4 regions of the Methylomonas albis genome follow, and region 4 is predicted to be linked to each of the others. Evidence: riboswitches for the same ligand, from Rfam matches in the RefSeq annotation. Region 4 holds a riboswitch; each other region holds the start of a gene.
The links. A riboswitch is a leader RNA that binds a small molecule or an ion and turns the genes downstream of it on or off. The one in region 4 is predicted to bind cyclic di-GMP.
Positions count from the first base shown of each region.

Region 1: another riboswitch for cyclic di-GMP. It lies ahead of EBA_RS16990 (VPLPA-CTERM sorting domain-containing protein); the one in region 4 lies ahead of EBA_RS18675 (hypothetical protein).
Region 2: another riboswitch for cyclic di-GMP. It lies ahead of EBA_RS08830 (PEP-CTERM sorting domain-containing protein); the one in region 4 lies ahead of EBA_RS18675 (hypothetical protein).
Region 3: another riboswitch for cyclic di-GMP. It lies ahead of EBA_RS07560 (hypothetical protein); the one in region 4 lies ahead of EBA_RS18675 (hypothetical protein).

Region 1 is NZ_JACXSS010000001.1:3,690,813-3,694,819, reverse strand. Features, by position in the region: gene EBA_RS17000 (hypothetical protein) at 1-137, opposite strand, end outside; gene EBA_RS16995 (nucleoside recognition domain-containing protein) at 153-1,382, opposite strand; cyclic di-GMP riboswitch class I at 1,838-1,918, shown strand; gene EBA_RS16990 (VPLPA-CTERM sorting domain-containing protein) at 2,009-2,974, shown strand; gene EBA_RS16985 (hypothetical protein) at 3,107-4,007, shown strand, end outside.
Region 2 is NZ_JACXSS010000001.1:1,915,072-1,919,078, forward strand. Features, by position in the region: gene EBA_RS08820 (YdhR family protein) at 1-271, shown strand, start outside; gene EBA_RS08825 (class I SAM-dependent methyltransferase) at 421-1,494, shown strand; cyclic di-GMP riboswitch class I at 2,068-2,149, shown strand; gene EBA_RS08830 (PEP-CTERM sorting domain-containing protein) at 2,216-3,343, shown strand; gene EBA_RS08835 (carbohydrate binding domain-containing protein) at 3,423-4,007, shown strand, end outside.
Region 3 is NZ_JACXSS010000001.1:1,625,961-1,629,967, forward strand. Features, by position in the region: gene gspL (type II secretion system protein GspL) at 1-248, shown strand, start outside; gene EBA_RS07545 (hypothetical protein) at 314-925, shown strand; gene gspM (type II secretion system protein GspM) at 819-1,256, shown strand; gene EBA_RS07555 (hypothetical protein) at 1,365-1,514, opposite strand; cyclic di-GMP riboswitch class I at 1,959-2,048, shown strand; gene EBA_RS07560 (hypothetical protein) at 2,093-2,851, shown strand; gene EBA_RS07565 (type 2 periplasmic-binding domain-containing protein) at 2,916-4,007, shown strand, end outside.
Region 4 is NZ_JACXSS010000001.1:4,069,185-4,073,191, reverse strand. Features, by position in the region: gene EBA_RS18680 (PEP-CTERM sorting domain-containing protein) at 37-873, opposite strand; gene EBA_RS18675 (hypothetical protein) at 940-2,178, opposite strand; cyclic di-GMP riboswitch class I at 2,277-2,360, opposite strand; gene EBA_RS18670 (hypothetical protein) at 2,737-3,012, shown strand; gene EBA_RS18665 (ATP-binding protein) at 3,217-4,007, shown strand, end outside.

The DNA of each region.
Region 1 (4,007 bases), 380 kb from region 4:
TTATTGCTTAAAGGCAAACTGTTTTCATATAAAAGTGTTGTGGCGCTGATTAGCGGGTAAATTAACGAATAGGCAACAATTACTAGCGCCTGCTTATTTGTGAACAAAAATAAATTTTGTTGTAGAGAATGTTTCATTGTTTGGTGGCGAAATTAACCAAAAAACCAATAAGTTACCAAAATCGCGGAAACTATCCCACCGAGGTCGGCGACGATGCCGCAGGCGGCGGCATGACGAATCTGCTTGATGTTGACCGCGCCGAAATACACCGCCAGAACATAAAAGGTCGTTTCCGTACTGCCTTGCACCACCGACACCAAGCGTCCAGCGAAAGAGTCGGCGCCGCGGGTTTGCATGGTGTCTATCATCATCGCCCGCGCCCCGCTGCCGCTGAATGGCTTCATCAACGCGGTCGGCAGGCCGTCTATGAAGCGGTTGTCGATGCCTGCAACATTGACCAATAGCCTGATGCCATCGGTGATCAATTCCAGCGCACCGCTGGCCCGAAACACCCCGAAAGCCACCAGCATCGCCACCAGATAGGGAATGACGGTGATCGCGGTTTGAAAACCGTGCTTGGCGCCTTCGACGAACAATTCGTAAGCATTGAGACCTTTGAGGGCCGCAGCGGCGATGAACGACACAACCAGACTGAACAAAATTACCTGGCTGACTAAGGCAGATTGTTTCAGCATCTCGGCCTGATCGAGTCCTGCAAAATAGGCCAGTATGCCGCCGACCAATGCGGTGATGCCGCCGAGATAACTCAACACCACCTTGTCCAGCAGATTGATCTTCTGCACGGTGGCGACGGCCAGCAAGCCGGTCAGCGTCGACATATAGGTCGCGATCAGGATCGGGATGAACACGTCGGTCGGATTGGCGGCGCCGAGCTGAGCCCGGTAAGCGAAGATCGTCACCGGAAACAGCGTTACCGACGAAGTGTTGATCACCAAAAACATGATCTGCGCGTCGCTGGCGCGCTCGGGATGCGGATTCAAAGTTTGCATTTCCTGCATCGCCTTGATGCCCATCGGCGTTGCGGCATTGTCCAGGCCCAGCATGTTGGCGGCGATATTCATCACCATCGCACCCAGCGCCGGGTGATCTTTCGGTATCTCCGGCATCAAGCGGCTGAACAGCGGATTGAGCGCCTTGGTCAATAGATTGATGAAGCCGCTATGTTCACCGATTCTCATGATGCCCAACCACAAGGCCAATACGCCGCTCAAGCCCAACGAAATCTCGAACGCAGTTTTCGACAGGCTGAACATCGCCGTCATCAACTCAGCAAATACCTTGGTATCGCCCAGCACCCATAACTTAAACGCCGCGACGATAAATGCGGACAGGAAAAAAAACACCCAGATTAAGTTAAGCACAATGACGGACGACAGTGGGGTGGCAACAACTGATCGCATTTTACCAACAAAGCAGGGAGGCGATTGAAAATCAGCCGTTGCTGATTTGAATGAAATAATTCAAGTCGAGATGCTGCTGGAAAATGGCTCCGCTGACTGAATATTGGTTTTTGAAACATACCAATATTGCTGATTGAAACTGGTTGGTTTATTAAATTGTGTCATATCACATAAATGGCATATCTGATTGCGTGATAAGGCTGACTATTATGGATTTATAATATGCTAACTAATTGATTTTTGGGAAAGTTTATTTTGGCGCACAATTTGATTGCCTTTTATCGCGGTCGAGGTGGCCGTGTCGGCAATAGCCGGCTAAAACCAAATGCATCGGTGTTTTTTGCGGAATGGATAAAGCGGCATCGTAAGGTTAATGGATTTGGTCACGGATTGATCATTGAACGGGATATTCAAAAAACCAATAAAGCTACACCCGCTGTGAAGCGGGGTCGGAAAACCATGGGTCTCGCAGGATGCGAGACGGCCGGGTTGCCTGTGATGAAACGGAGCTTTTCATACCACTACAGGTTAGAGAGCGACAAATTCATCATGGTTAGTGCTGATCTAATAAAAATTATGGGCCTATTATGAGATTCAAACCTTCCCGTTTAACCCTGGCAATTGCCACAACCTTGGCTGGCGGCGCTTTGTCATTCAACGCGGCTGCTAGTACCACGATGTACAACACCTTTATAGCCGCCAACGATGCCGCAACAGACGGCTGGGTATACGGTTTTTGTACTAGCTGCACCAACTCAACGCGTGCAATCAATTACGTTGCTGGCCAAGCTTATACTGGCGGCGGTCAAACTGGCGGCGGATTTTACGGAACCAACGAGAGTAATCCTACTCAGTACACTTCGGCTACCCCATTTAACTACGGCGGTACTTCGCAGTTGAACTGGGGGGCCCATCTGACTTCCACCGGAGACAGCGCGGAGATTTCCCAGGCCGATGCGCAAGCGCGTTACGGTTACGCTGCGAATATCGACACCGGCGGTGGTGCCTGGCGTGACACGGGTGGTAGCACCGGCGGTGTGACGACCGGTTGGAAACATCAAACCGACATCGGCTTGATCGAGTCGGATGTAACGCAAAATGTGACCTTGAATCTAACTAACCTCGAGGTGTTGACAGCGGGACTGGGATATTCGCGTTTCGGTATCACGGTTTTCGACGGTATGGATAGTCAAACCGCTGCCTATGTACATCACGGTGGTTGGAATAATTACGGTACCTATTCACCTGGAGGAACGACCCTTCATCCTTACGACATGAACAATCCGTTTGGCACGATTGGCTTAACCAATATTGGTTATAGCGATTACGTTGATAGTACTGTGGCTCACGCATTTACATTCACTGCGCAAGCGGGACATGTTTACAGTATTTATCTGGGGGGTGTTGACTTTAGCACCTGGAAAGCTGGTGTGGCGGATTATCAGTTGAATATAACCACTTCAGCCGTGCCTGTTCCCGGCGCCGTCTGGTTATTCGGTAGTGCCTTAGCCGGCCTGGGTGTCACGGGAAGACGAAAAAAAACCCTTTCTTAAGCACTACACCGCACTACCAGCGCGGCGCAAGTCGCCGCGCTTTGGTCTTGAACCCGATACATCGGCAACCGGCTGTGATTGGGCGGATGAATTCGGCTCAAGGAAATCTAAAAAAATAATAAAGGATAGGATATGACTCGATCCATTTTGCCAGCCCCGGGACGGACGCCCTGGCTGATTTTTCTGGTTGTGCTTTTCAATAGTAGCAACCTGTTCGCGTTCGAGAACTTGCCCGCCAGTAGCGGCAATCCATCGTTTTACTTGCCATCCATCAGCGGTGGCATTGCCCACTTCATGGGTTCGGCCAACTGTGGTTCCTGCCATGACAGTACCACCGCCCAATGTCGCTACGTCAATTCTCCAGTCGGTTGTACCGGTAACGGTAGCCCGCTGGCTTATTTCGATAACAACGGCAAGGACGTTTCCATTCGCGAAGCCTGGAGTGCCACCATGATGGCCAACTCGTCACGCGATCCATTGTGGCGTGCCAAAGTCAAAAGCGAACTGAAAAAGCATCCCGCGCTGTCTGCGGAAATCAACGACACCTGTACCAAATGTCACGCACCGATGGTCAATGCCGATGCCAAAGCGGTTAGCCAGAGTTTTAATATCTTCGACACCGTGGATGTCAATAACACGGTACTGCCGGGCATTTTGAGTCCTACGAATTCGCGTCATGATTTAGCTGCGGATGGTGTGAGCTGTAGTTTGTGTCATCAGGTCAAAGATGATCCTACGCTGGGAACCCTAGATGGCTCCACAGGCGGTTATAAAATCGATATGACGCTCAGCGGCGCCAATCGGATCATGTACGGCCCTTATTCGACTATATTTCCGGGGCCTATGCAAAACAACGCCGCTCTGGGTGGTGCACTCAAAGCCAAGCCGCAATATAGCGCGCATATTTCAGGTTCCAAGCTTTGCGGTACTTGCCATGACTTGAAAACTCCGACGGTCTATGAAAACGATAACATCCTGACCCCAACCCTGGAATCGCGTTTCCCGGAACAAATGCCTTATTCGGAATGGGTGC
Region 2 (4,007 bases), 2.2 Mb from region 4:
TCCTTTCGATCAAATCGATTGGCGGCCCATCAACGTGGAAATGAAGCAATTTCCGGGGCTAAAGTCGAAAACCTGGTTAAGCGGCGTCAACAACCATACCGTTGGCGGCTTTTACGAATTCGATTCTATAGAAAACGCCCAAACCTATATCGACGGTTTGTTGCTGCCGTTTACCAAGCAGGTGAACGGTAATCTGTCGGTCAAACTGTTCGATGGCGAAATCACCCGTGACGCCAATATTGGTATGGATTCGCCGTTTTATAAGGTGTAATTGAGGCATGCACGCCAGCGCCCGGCGCTGTGAAAGAATGCTTACGGTGCCCGGCGGTGATGTCTATTAGTAAAAAATAATATTGTTCCTTCGCGACGAATTCAGTAGATTACATCGCCTCTTATTCTAAAACCGTATCAGGAAGATTTATGACCTTGCATTTGAACGAAGTCGACAACGCTAAACTGGAGCAACTCCAGGGAAAAGTCATCAACGATGTTGCCGGATCTTTGGGCCTGCTGACGGCCTACATCGGCGACAAGTTGGATTTGTACAGCGCGCTGTTGGAGATCAGCCCGGCCAGCAGCCGGGAACTCGCCGACAACACCGGCATGGACGAACGCTATCTGCGGGAATGGCTGTCCGCCAATGCTGCCGCCGGCTATGTCAATTATGATGCCGCGTCCGGCAAGTTTTCGCTGTCGGCGGAACAAGCGGTGATCTTTGCTGCGGAAGGCCATCCGGCCTGCATGCAAGGTTTCTTCCAAGCAGTGATGTCGGTGTATATCGATGAACCCAAGTTGACCGAGGTGTTCCGGTCCGGCCAGGGCTTGCCTTGGCGCGACCATAGCCCGTGCCTGTTCTGTGGCACCGAGCGTTTCTTTCGGCCGATGTACGCCATGAATCTGATCGATGTCTGGCTGCCGGAACTCGCCGGTGTGCGGGAGAAACTTGAAGCGGGCGCCAAAGTCGCGGACGTCGGTTGCGGCCACGGCTCCTCGACCATCCTGTTGGCCAAGGCCTTCCCTAACTCCACCTTCCATGGATTCGATTTTCACGCGCCGTCAATTGAGCATGCCCGGGAGCGTGCGCGGGCGGCTGGTGTCGCCAGCAACACTATTTTCGAAGTGGTCACCGCCAAGGAATATCCGGGTAAAAACTACGACTTGGTAACGATATTCGACGCCCTGCACGATATGGGTGACCCGGTCGGTGCGGCTAGCCATGTCGCCAGCACACTGGCTGAAGGCGGTACCTTCATGCTGGTCGAACCGTTTGCCGGCGATAGCCTGGAAGAGAACCTGCACCCTTTGGGGCAGATCTATTATTCCTTCTCAACCATGGTCTGCGTGCCGGCCTCCAAATCGCAAGAGGTAGGTCTGGGACTGGGCGCGCAGGCCGGGCAAAAACGGCTAACCGAAGTACTGAATGCGGCCGGTTTCAGCCAAGTCAGACGTGCCGCCACGACACCGACCAATCTGGTGCTGGAGGCAAAAATTTAACCTGCAGCCGTTCGCCAGGATTGCGCCGTAAGCAGGTTTGGCCACTGCCATTGCTTGACCCGTAATGCCGCAAATAGCGGTTTTAACGTTTCTGGTAGTGTGCTTGTGCAGGACGTTTACGACTGCATTCTTAGGGGGTGACCGGTGGTCGACGCCCCCACTTTTGCTGTTTCGGTCGCCTGCCGGCGTCGGTCAGTTGCTAGAGATTCAACATCGATGCAGTCTTCGTAGCCGGCGGTAAATGCCGGTTCTTCGGCAGAATCCAAAATTCCCCCATTATTTTTTTAATCTCCGTTACACCAGCCGGATATTTTAAACCACGCAAAATAAGTTATTCGCCACAGTCTATGGGGCAAATCCCTTAAATATCGTTCTCGCGGATGTGATTCCGAATTGTCTTAACGGTTAAAGCTTTATTTGTAAATAATGACTTACGTGTTTTGTAAGCGCTTGGCACAAATATTGTTTTATGTTAACTGGTTCTTTATCACATTCTAATATTTTCATATTCAGTCGCGAAGGATTGCAAGAAGGTGTTGCAGGCGTCTGCGCGGAAACACTGTGCGTAAAGAAACCGCCCCTTGCCGACCCTGCTGTGAAGCAGGTACGGAAAGTCGCGGGGCTTGCACTAATGCAAGTCAGCCGGATTGCTCCCATGTGATAGGGGTGTGGCATTTGCCGCGTATCACAGAATTTATTTAATGGAATTAATGGAACAATTATGAGCACAAACTTTCAATTAACCGCAATTGCCTTATTACTGAGCGTCTGCGGAATCTCACAGGCTTCCTTGACCGCCAGCAGCGGTCCGGTCGGTTTCAATGGTACAGCGACGGTCATCGCAACGGGCGGGCAGGTCGCATCCGCTACCAATTCGAATAATAATGCGGCGATTGCCACTGTCGCGATAGGCCAGTTTAATGCGGCTAGCGGCGTGTTGACCGGCGTTGATCTGCAATTGGATTCTAGTCGGACCCAAACCATCAATGGCGCCGGCAATAAAAACAACGGTCCGGGTAGAACCGTCAACGGTAGCGGCACCAGCAGTGCCTTGTTATCCGCCGCCGGTGTCAGTGCTGGCTTTAGCCCTAATTTGAGTCAAACCGGATCGGGTTGTAGTTTGGCCATGGGGCCAACCGGCGCTATCAGTTGCAGTTGGGGGCCAACTTCATCAGCCGCTACCGCGACGGCAACCACTGTTGCGGTGGACGAGCAAAATCTTAATGATTATGTAGGAAACGGTTCGGCGAATGCTTCATTGAGTTTGCCGACTTTGTCGGCTACCACCACCATGTCGTCGACCATGGGGCAAGCAGGTAGCGGTTCGAGTGCCACCTATAAAGTCAACTGGGCCGGCACGCTGCAAGCCAACTTCAGCTACTTGTTGCATTCCTTGGCTTCTTTTGACGGTGCCGGCGAGTCCAACACCCTGATTTTGGATTTCGGCAATGTCGCCCAAAATAGCGTTAACTCGATGAATTTTAGCTTGTTTAATCTGGCCAATGCCGACCGCATCGGTTTGGATTTTGATAGTGTGAGTGGTAGCGGCGATACCGGAGCCTTCGATACCGGCTTATCCACATTTACCAATCTCGCCGAAAGCGGCAGCCAGTCGTTTATTGCTAATCTGTTGACCGCAAACACCGGTGCCTTCAGCGCGCAATATCTGCTTAATCTGTCCGATGCGGATTTGGGTGCCAGCAGCACCCGCCAAAACTATCAATTGACATTGAATCTGACAGGCAATGTCGTGGCGGCGGCTGCCCCAGTGCCAGTGCCTGGCGCGGTCTGGTTGTTCGGTAGTGCCTTGGGTTTTGCCGGTTTACTGAGAAGAAAAGTCAACGCGTGATCTCAGCCGTTAACGCCGCGTGCCCGAATAGAGTGGGCGCTCGGCGTTAACACCTAAAACGGTTAACGAGGGAACATATATGAAACTGACAACAGGATTGTGTGTCGGCTTGGCGATGGCGGTACCAGCCGTGCAAGCAAATTTGGTCGCCAACGGCAATTTCGAACAGCCTGCGAGTTTGGCGGCAGTGCCTGGTTACCAATACTTACCCAACAACGACACCAGTGTAATGGGGTGGACATCTATTAGTGACGGTATAGGCGAAGAGTCCTATCTGATGAATAAAAACCGTTCCAACGGTTCCTACGTTCCTAGAGTTTATGAAGGAATTTACGGCTTGGCCTTGAATACCGGTAATGCCATACAAACGTCTGTGTCGCTGGTTGCCGGCACGACTTACGACCTGTCGTTTTGGGCCAGAGCTAACGTGTCCGGCGCTTCACCGTTGCAGATCGAGATTGCCGGCAACAGTCTTACCATGGCAAACGCCGTAACTTTCACTCAATTCATCTATCATTTCAACGCCAGTGCCGCCGATTCGTCAGCACTATTGAAGTTCTTCAATCCATCAACGAGTGGCGGCAATCGAGTTTGGGCTTTGGACGCCATATCGCTGGAAGCTGCGCCGGTACCGTTACCTGCCGCCACTTGGACTTTTTTGAGT
Region 3 (4,007 bases), 2.4 Mb from region 4:
ATTTCGTCGGTAGCGGCTTTATGCGATTGATTTATCGTTCCGGATTGCTGTTGAAAGACACGCCGGCCGTGCGTTTGAAAAAATTCAATTATCTGAACGGCAATTTGCAATTGCATGTGGTTGCCAACGACATCGGCCAGCTGGAGCAATTCAAACAACAGTTGCAAATCACTGTGCAAGTCAAAATTCAATCGGCCGATAGCGGCGCAAAAGGCGTGGAGGCGCAACTTGAGATTCGCGAAAAATGACATAAGGCGATTTACGGCAATAAATGTACCCAAAGCAAGCAATTTTCCGTTGACTGAGCAGACTTGTGCTGAGCGAAGTGGAAGTCAACTGTTCGATGAGCGAAGTGGAAGTCAACTGTTCGATGAGCGAAGTGGAAGTCAACTGTTCGATGAGCGAAGTGGAAGTCAACTGTTCGATGAGCGAAGTGGAAGTCAACTGTTCGATGAGCGAAGTGGAAGTCAACTGTTCGATGAGCGAAGTCGAAGTCAACTGTTCGATGAGCGAAGTCGAAGTCAACTGTTCGCTGACCGAAGCCGAAGTCAACTGTTCGCCGAGCGAAGTCGAAGTCAACCGTTCGCTGACCGAAGCCGAAGTCAACTGTTCGCCGAGCGAAGTCGAAGTCAACCGTTCGCCGAGCGAAGTCGAAGTCAACCGTTCGCCGAGCGAAGTCGAAGTCAACCGTTCGCTGAGCGGAGTCGAAGCGAACGACATATTTGGCATTGCCAATGGGTATAACTTTTCTCAAAAATCACCTAAGCCAGCGTTTTGCCGATTTAACGCCCAGAGAGCGGTGGTTGGCCGTTGGCGGTTTGCTGATCGTGCTGGTGTATGGCGCTTACTTGGCGTTTTATCAACCGTTTGCCGAACAGAGCCGCTCGTTGAGGCAAAAAATCCAGGCGCAAGGGCAAATCTATAACTATTTACAACAAGTCGGCAATCAAGCAGCGGCCTTGCGGCAGCAGGCTGTGGTTGACGCACCGGCAGAAGGTAGCGCAAATCAATCGCCGATGGCGATAGTTGATTTCAGCAGTCAACAACTGGAGATAAAGCCGGCGATCAAACACCTGTCACCGGAAGGCGAAGATAAAGTCAGCGTCTGGCTGGAGCATCTGCCTTTCGATAAATTGATGTCGTGGCTGGCGATTCTGGAAACCAAGCACCGCTTGCAGGTGCTGCAAATCGATGTCGAGAAACCAAGCGATGCCGGAGAGGGCGTTGTCAATGGCAAAGTTTTGCTGGGTGTTTAGGGAAGCGCTAAAAATTGCCATTCGAACCGCTTGGCGCGAACGGCGGCTTTGGTACAGCAACCGCCTATCCGTTCGTGCTGAGCCCGTGGAAGCATGAACGGATGATTTTTAGAGCTTCTCTTTAGGTGGTTTTTGAGAAAGTTTGTACCCATTAGCAATGCCAAATATGTCGTTCGCTTCGACTCCGCTCAGCGAACGGCTGACTTCGGCTTCGCTCAGCGAACGGCTGACTTCGGTTACTTTGGCTTCGCTCAGCACCAGTCTGCTCAGTCAACGGAAAGTTGCTTGCTTTGGGGACTTTATTGGCATAAATCGCCTTAGTGTCAAATAGCTATTGAGGCTGTAAAAGACTTCGCATCAGAACCCCCGCCCGCCGGGACACTGTCATTAAGAGATACACCCGCAACCCAGCTCCCGATTACCCGCGTTAGCCAGCTTATTCGTAATACAGATGTATTACATGTCACGTGAATTTAACAATGCTGTAACCGAAACGCCGCTATTGCTCTGGAATAATCCACCCCAAGTTGAAGCACCAAGGGGCTTGGTGCTCAGCAGAAGTTCTGGAGTAACTAAGGAACAGGGATGGCACGCAAAGGGAGCAGGCGAAGGAAGAGGATAGGGAGGAGGTTAGGTGGAAAAAAATGGTAGCGGGGGAAAGGCGACACTGTTTATCTGTTAGATGGTGTTGAGTTTAGGAAAGCGTGTAAAAGCCAAACCCGTTGCGAAGCGGGGACGGAAAGCTTCAGGTCTTATGTCTGCGATAGACTTCAAGATAGCTGGGTTGTCACCTTGTGTATTTAAGACTTTTATTTTTTAAACATAAGGCATAAACAATGAAACATTTTGCAAAAACTATGGTTGCAGCGGCTCTGTTGGTAGGCGCTGGTTCAGCTAACGCTGCTATCGAGAAAAACGGCGGTGGTTTAAACGAAGCTTATTTGTCTGCTTACGACATCACTACCGGTAAAACTTTTACCCTGGATACCGGCGTGACCTACAACGACTTGGTTGCCAACGTCAGTAACACAAATTACAGCTTGAATTTTGACCTGTCTGCTCTGACCAACTGGACATCGTTTATTACCGGTGCAAACACCAGCAAAATCAAATACGCAGTTGCTGTCGGCAATTCTGTTGATTTTGGTGCCGCTATCACAGGTAACGCGCCATTGGCTGTTACCCAAAGTATTCTGTTCGGAATTGACGTGTCTTCAGGTATAGAAAACCACGCAATCGATATCAATAGCAGAGTTGCTAACGTTACTTCACAAAATCTGAGCACATTGGCTTTGGATAGTGACTCCGCTGGTACTGGCCAGCACGCTAATGCCGCTAGCGTTTGGGGTACTTGGATTCAAGACCCGCAAGCAAACTATGGTGATGCGGTTGGTTTTCAGTTGGGCGTATTGGACCAAAACACTGGTGACAATATTGCAAGCACATTTGTTGGTCAATGGAAATTGGCTGGCAACAGTCTGACTTTTACTGCGCCTCCTGTTGCTTCCGTGCCGCTACCAGCTGCTGTATGGATGTTCGGCGCCGGTCTGATGGGCGTATTGCGCTTAAACCGTCGTAAATCACTGGCTGTATAAGCTTTTGGCCACTTCCGGCTTTATCCGGGAGTGGCTCTCTAATTTTTAACAAGCGAGAGACAAAATGAAAAAATTAATCTTAGGTGCAGCAGTTTCTGCTGCCTTATTAGCTGGCACAGCGCAAGCGGCTATCACATTGGATGGTGCCGGCAAAGTCGTAGTAACGCCTGCCGATACTTATGAAATTTATTTGTCAGGTGCTTCTGCTGCGCTGGACTATATTGAGCATTTGGCGACCAGCACGTCTGTAATTGCTGCAGATCGTATGTGTGATTCAACCCAGCCTATCTATAAATTTAAAGATAATGGCGGTGGTAAAGATCAAAACGCATATTACTGCACATTGAACCCGCTGAACCCACAATTAGTCGGTTTGGCTGGCGGTAAAGCCAACCTGCTGATTTACAAACGTAGCGTAGGTGGTTCTGCTAAAGGTGTTGCTCCACTCATTGATGACGCGAAAGGGAATAACGCAGCTGCTCATGTCGAATTTTTGAACGTCGATCCTAGCGTTTGTACAGCGCCTACAGGCACTGGTCTATTGACTTCTACTTGCACGTATTCGCCAACTACCGCAGGTCAATTCAAAAGCGAAATTCCTGATTTCGGTATTTCTGACGTTGATCCTGAGCAATTTCGTGGTGTTAATACATCAGGTACAGCGGTTAATCCGTCCGATGTTGGTTTGTTGAATGTTGAATCAGCAGGCGGTCAAGTATTTGGTATCGGTGCTACTTTGAAATTGCGCAATGCGCTGCAAGAAGCACAATTTGGCGTGGGTAATGCTTGCGTTGGCGCCGAAAGCGAAGCTTGTATGCCTAGTTTGACTCGTGATCAAGTCGCCAGCATCATGACCGGCAAACTGGATAGCTGGAAAGACCTGAAAGTGGGGGCGAGCGATTTGTATACTTTGGCTAGTGCTGCCTACAAGCCAGGAAATGCTAACGCACGCGTACACATCTGTACCCGTACTGATGGTTCTGGTACTAAAGCGCAAATGGGGATTAATTTCCTGAACTATCCTTGTGCTACAGCTGCTACAGCTCCGAAAGCCGATACTGGTACTTTGGGTGAAGTCATTGCCTCTGCTCAAGTACATGCAATGTCATCAGCTGGCAACTTGTCTGAATGTTTAAGAGAATTGGATGCAGGTGTT
Region 4 (4,007 bases):
CCGACTCCTTGAGGCAATCCGTCCCCTGGTTTTCTGTTAACCCCAGCCTTTACGCTTGCTTAGACCAAGAAAACCCATCAGTGCAGTACCGAACAACCAGACAGCGCCAGGCACTGGAACCGGTGAACTAACGGTGGCAGCAGAGATAGTTGCGGAATAAGCCAGGTTACTTCCCGCAGAATGTCCCGCCAAAGGACCGTCGTAACCACCAATAATCATAGTGTATTGACCGGCGGCCAAATTAGTCAAAGTTAAGGTGGCGGTACCATCTGAATTGTCGTCATAGGCCCAAGTGCTGGTGCTGCCGTTGATCAACTCCAGATTCGCACCTAAGGGAAATGCCGCCATTGGGTCGTATGCGCCATTATTGGGATAAGCGCCGTGTCTTGATCCGCCGCCTGTATCCCAGCCGCTCCATACACCGAAGGCTGAACGTAAGCCGGAATTCAAATCGGCACTCACAGTAATGGTTACGTCTGCGTTCGTACCCAACTCAAACATTGCGAAATCGGACGAATGCCCCCAGTTAGGTGGTGGGAAATCACCTAAACCACGGGTATCCAAGTACGAATATGCACCAGCGCCTAGAATATAGCTGCTGTTACCGGTCTGCCCTTGAGCGTCGGCCGAACTGGCGGTCAAAGAGTAGGGTACGCCACCCTGATTGTCGATATAGGCCGTCCAGGCAATTGGCAAACTGCCGGCGTATGCCGAGTCCATGCCGTCGCCGGTCCATGACGCGTTATCGTTATCACTCACGTTAGGGCCAGCCGCGTTGTAAGTCAGATGCGCACTGGCGCTGGTACTTACCAGCATCAGGCCGCCAATAGCCGCTGCCAAAGTCGATTGTTTGAACAAAGAAGAAGTTACCATTGTGTTACCTCATAAAAATAAAAGAGGGGCAATGCTGTTTTTGCATTGCCGCACATAATCAGGGGTTTAAGCGTTTTTACGACGACCGAAGCCAATCAAGCCGGCCATTGCGCTGCCGAACAACCAAACTGCGCCAGGTACTGGAACCGCCGAAGTGGTAACCAACACGTCATAGGTTAAGCCTGATAACGCTGAGCCGCCGTGAGCGCCAACCACCAAGGTATAGAAACCATTCGTTTCCGATAGGCCAGCTGTATCGGTGGCATTCCACTCGGCTTGGTTGAAAATAAAGCTGAAAGACAGTAAATCACTTAGACTGGTTGCATGAGCGCTCCAAATTGCCGCACCCAGGTCTGAGCCTTGAATGTCGGTCGGTGCTGCGCCAGTAATATCAGCCGCGGCTGTGCGGCTTGAACTTAAGCTGGAGTCGGCGCCGCGATACAAGGCTACATCCAGCAACCCGCCGGATGCGAGATTGTTTGCAGCGTAGTCGGTATCGGCTTTGATGCTGATGGTGGTTAAGACGTTGCCGGTCGTCGCGCAGTTATCGGTAGCGCTATTGTCACCACAGCTGATATGAATCAAACCGTAATCCAGGCCAAGGCCGGTTTCGGCTGAGTTGCCGGCGACTGCAATGTAGGGATGATCGCCGGCATTTGGGCCCGAGGTCGGCAGGTCGGCCATGATTGTGCCCCATGTAGACGCGTTGGCGCCTGTGTTTTTGGCGTTATAAGCATTCCACAAGCCGGTAGTTACATTGGTACCCCAAGTTCCTGTTGACGGGGCTTGTATCACTTGACCGTTTGGCAAGGTGATGCTGTTGCCGTTTCCAGTTCCGGTAACATTGGCCAAAGAGCCGGTATTGTCAGTAACGCTGCTGCCGGTAAAAATTTCACGCTTGGTGGCACCGGCTGAGACGCCTACGACTGAGCTGTTGGCTTTGACTACATTGCCCGTACCACCATAAGTATGCTGACCGGAGTACCACATATAAGGCAGGTTGCCGGATACCTCGGTAGCGGTCGCAGCTGCTGTACCGGTTCCTGGTATCAAAGTATTGGCGGTTAAGTCGCCGACAGTATAAGTATTGGTGCCGTTGGCAACGCGGTTGGTGCCGTTGGAGTTGGCTGAAACACCGTCAGTGCCGTTAATGCTATTTGCAATCCCAAAGCCTATGGCGGAATCCCCGGAGGCCACGGTGCCTGCCCCCGTCAAGTTGTAATACTGATGCGCGAATGCTTGGCCGGAAACGCCAGCCAGACCGGTTGTCAAGAGAGCTGCTATAGCGGTTTTGCGAAAAATCATGATCATCCTCTTTTTAATTAAAATAAATGCAACAGCGAAACCGACAAAGCTTGATCAATCACATTGCGTCAAACTTTGCTCAGCACCCATGTCGTACATGGGGCAATCCGGCCTTCTTTAAATTGTTTTTAAGAACCGTGATTTTCCGGCCCCGCCTCACGACGGGTGTGGCAATCCTTGCGTTCACCGATTTGCCGATGAGCCAGCGGTAGACATGGCAGGAATGAAGACCTGATAACCGCAGCTGGAAAGCAAATCCCTGAAGCAAGCACGGTATCTAAAGCGAATAATCGGCCATCTTAATAAAATGTATAAGTTTCAAAGAATTGTGACCTTTTTACGTAGGGTGGTTTCGTTGGGTGGTTGTCGAAACACGGGGAAATAACTCAGAGACTTGTTTTATATAACACAGTTTAATTACTGATAGGGTTTCTGGAATGGGAGGAGAGGATTGTTCTGGCGGATTCGCTCAGGAATTTCTTTCTTTTCTAGTCATTTGTTGTTAGGTTGTTGCCCTGCTAATTGGCTTGGCGATAGATTTTTCAGTGGAGAAGAAGTATGCAAAAAACCGATAAAACCCCGCTCTGGGTGTTCCTGGCGCTATCCAGTATAGAAACTCGCAAAGGCGCGTTGCTACTGATCTGGAGTAGTATCGTTTTTACCTTTTACTGCGTGCCTTGGACGCTCTATTTCGATGGTAATGGCTGGGTGGCCAAATTGTTTTTAATCGAGGATTGGGAGTGGTTCGCCATGATGTTGCCTATGACTTTCTGGTATTGGCTAAGCATGAGATGGGTGGATAAAAACGGTGGCTGGCGCTTAGCAAGTGCGTGATATGCCACACTATCGTTCAAAGCGCCGATTTGTTATAAACGGTCACATGCGCCTTACGCGCGCAAGGGTGATGTCGTCGTGTATAGCTAAATCGATTTTGCGTTGTTCGGGTACTGGCATCCTAAGTTGATCGGCTTTGCGCCTTCTTAAACGATCGGCGGTGCGATATCGCCAATAAGCTTTCGTCAATTTACTGTTGTTTCTATGCTTTCACACATCCTGCCTAAAGCCGAAATATCTATTCGGGAAAACCTGCGTTGGCTATACATCCTCAGAAACCTGATGCTGTTTGCCGTCACTGTCGCGGTGTTTCTTGCAGTGAATGGCCTGGGTATCAATTTGCCGCAAAACCAGTTGTGGCTGGCGATTTTTGCGATTTCGATACTCAATCTCTATACCTGGTTGCGACTGAGAACGCCGGAGGAAGTCACCGAACATGAGATTTTTTCGCAAATATGCATGGATGTGTTGGCCTTGGCTTATTTGCTTTATCTGACCGGCGGCGCGTCAAATCCGATCATTTGGGTGTTTCTGTTGCCGTTGATTGTTACCGCCATCATGCTGCCGCAGGCTTATGCCTGGAATATGGTGATCATTACGTCCTGCGTCTATACGGTACTGATAGCCTACAACGTACCGTTGCCGGCGGTGGAGCCGCATATGGCTCATCCGGCGATGGCGGAAATGACGCCGGAAATGACGTTACAAATGCATTTGATGAACGACAGGCGCTATTTCAATCTGCATGTATTTGGCATGTGGTTTGGTTTTGTGTTTAGCGCCGGCTTAGTGGCCTTTTTCGTGGTCGAGCTGTCCAAAACCTTAAAAGAGCGTGAGCGCAATCTGGCCGATGCCCGCGAAAGCGCGTTGCGAGACGAGCGGGTAGTGTCGCTGGGCACCTTAGCCGCTAGCGCCGCGCACGATATGGGGACCCCGCTGGGTACGATTGCGATTTTAACTCATGAGATGGCTGAAGAGTTGTCAGAGCATCGTTA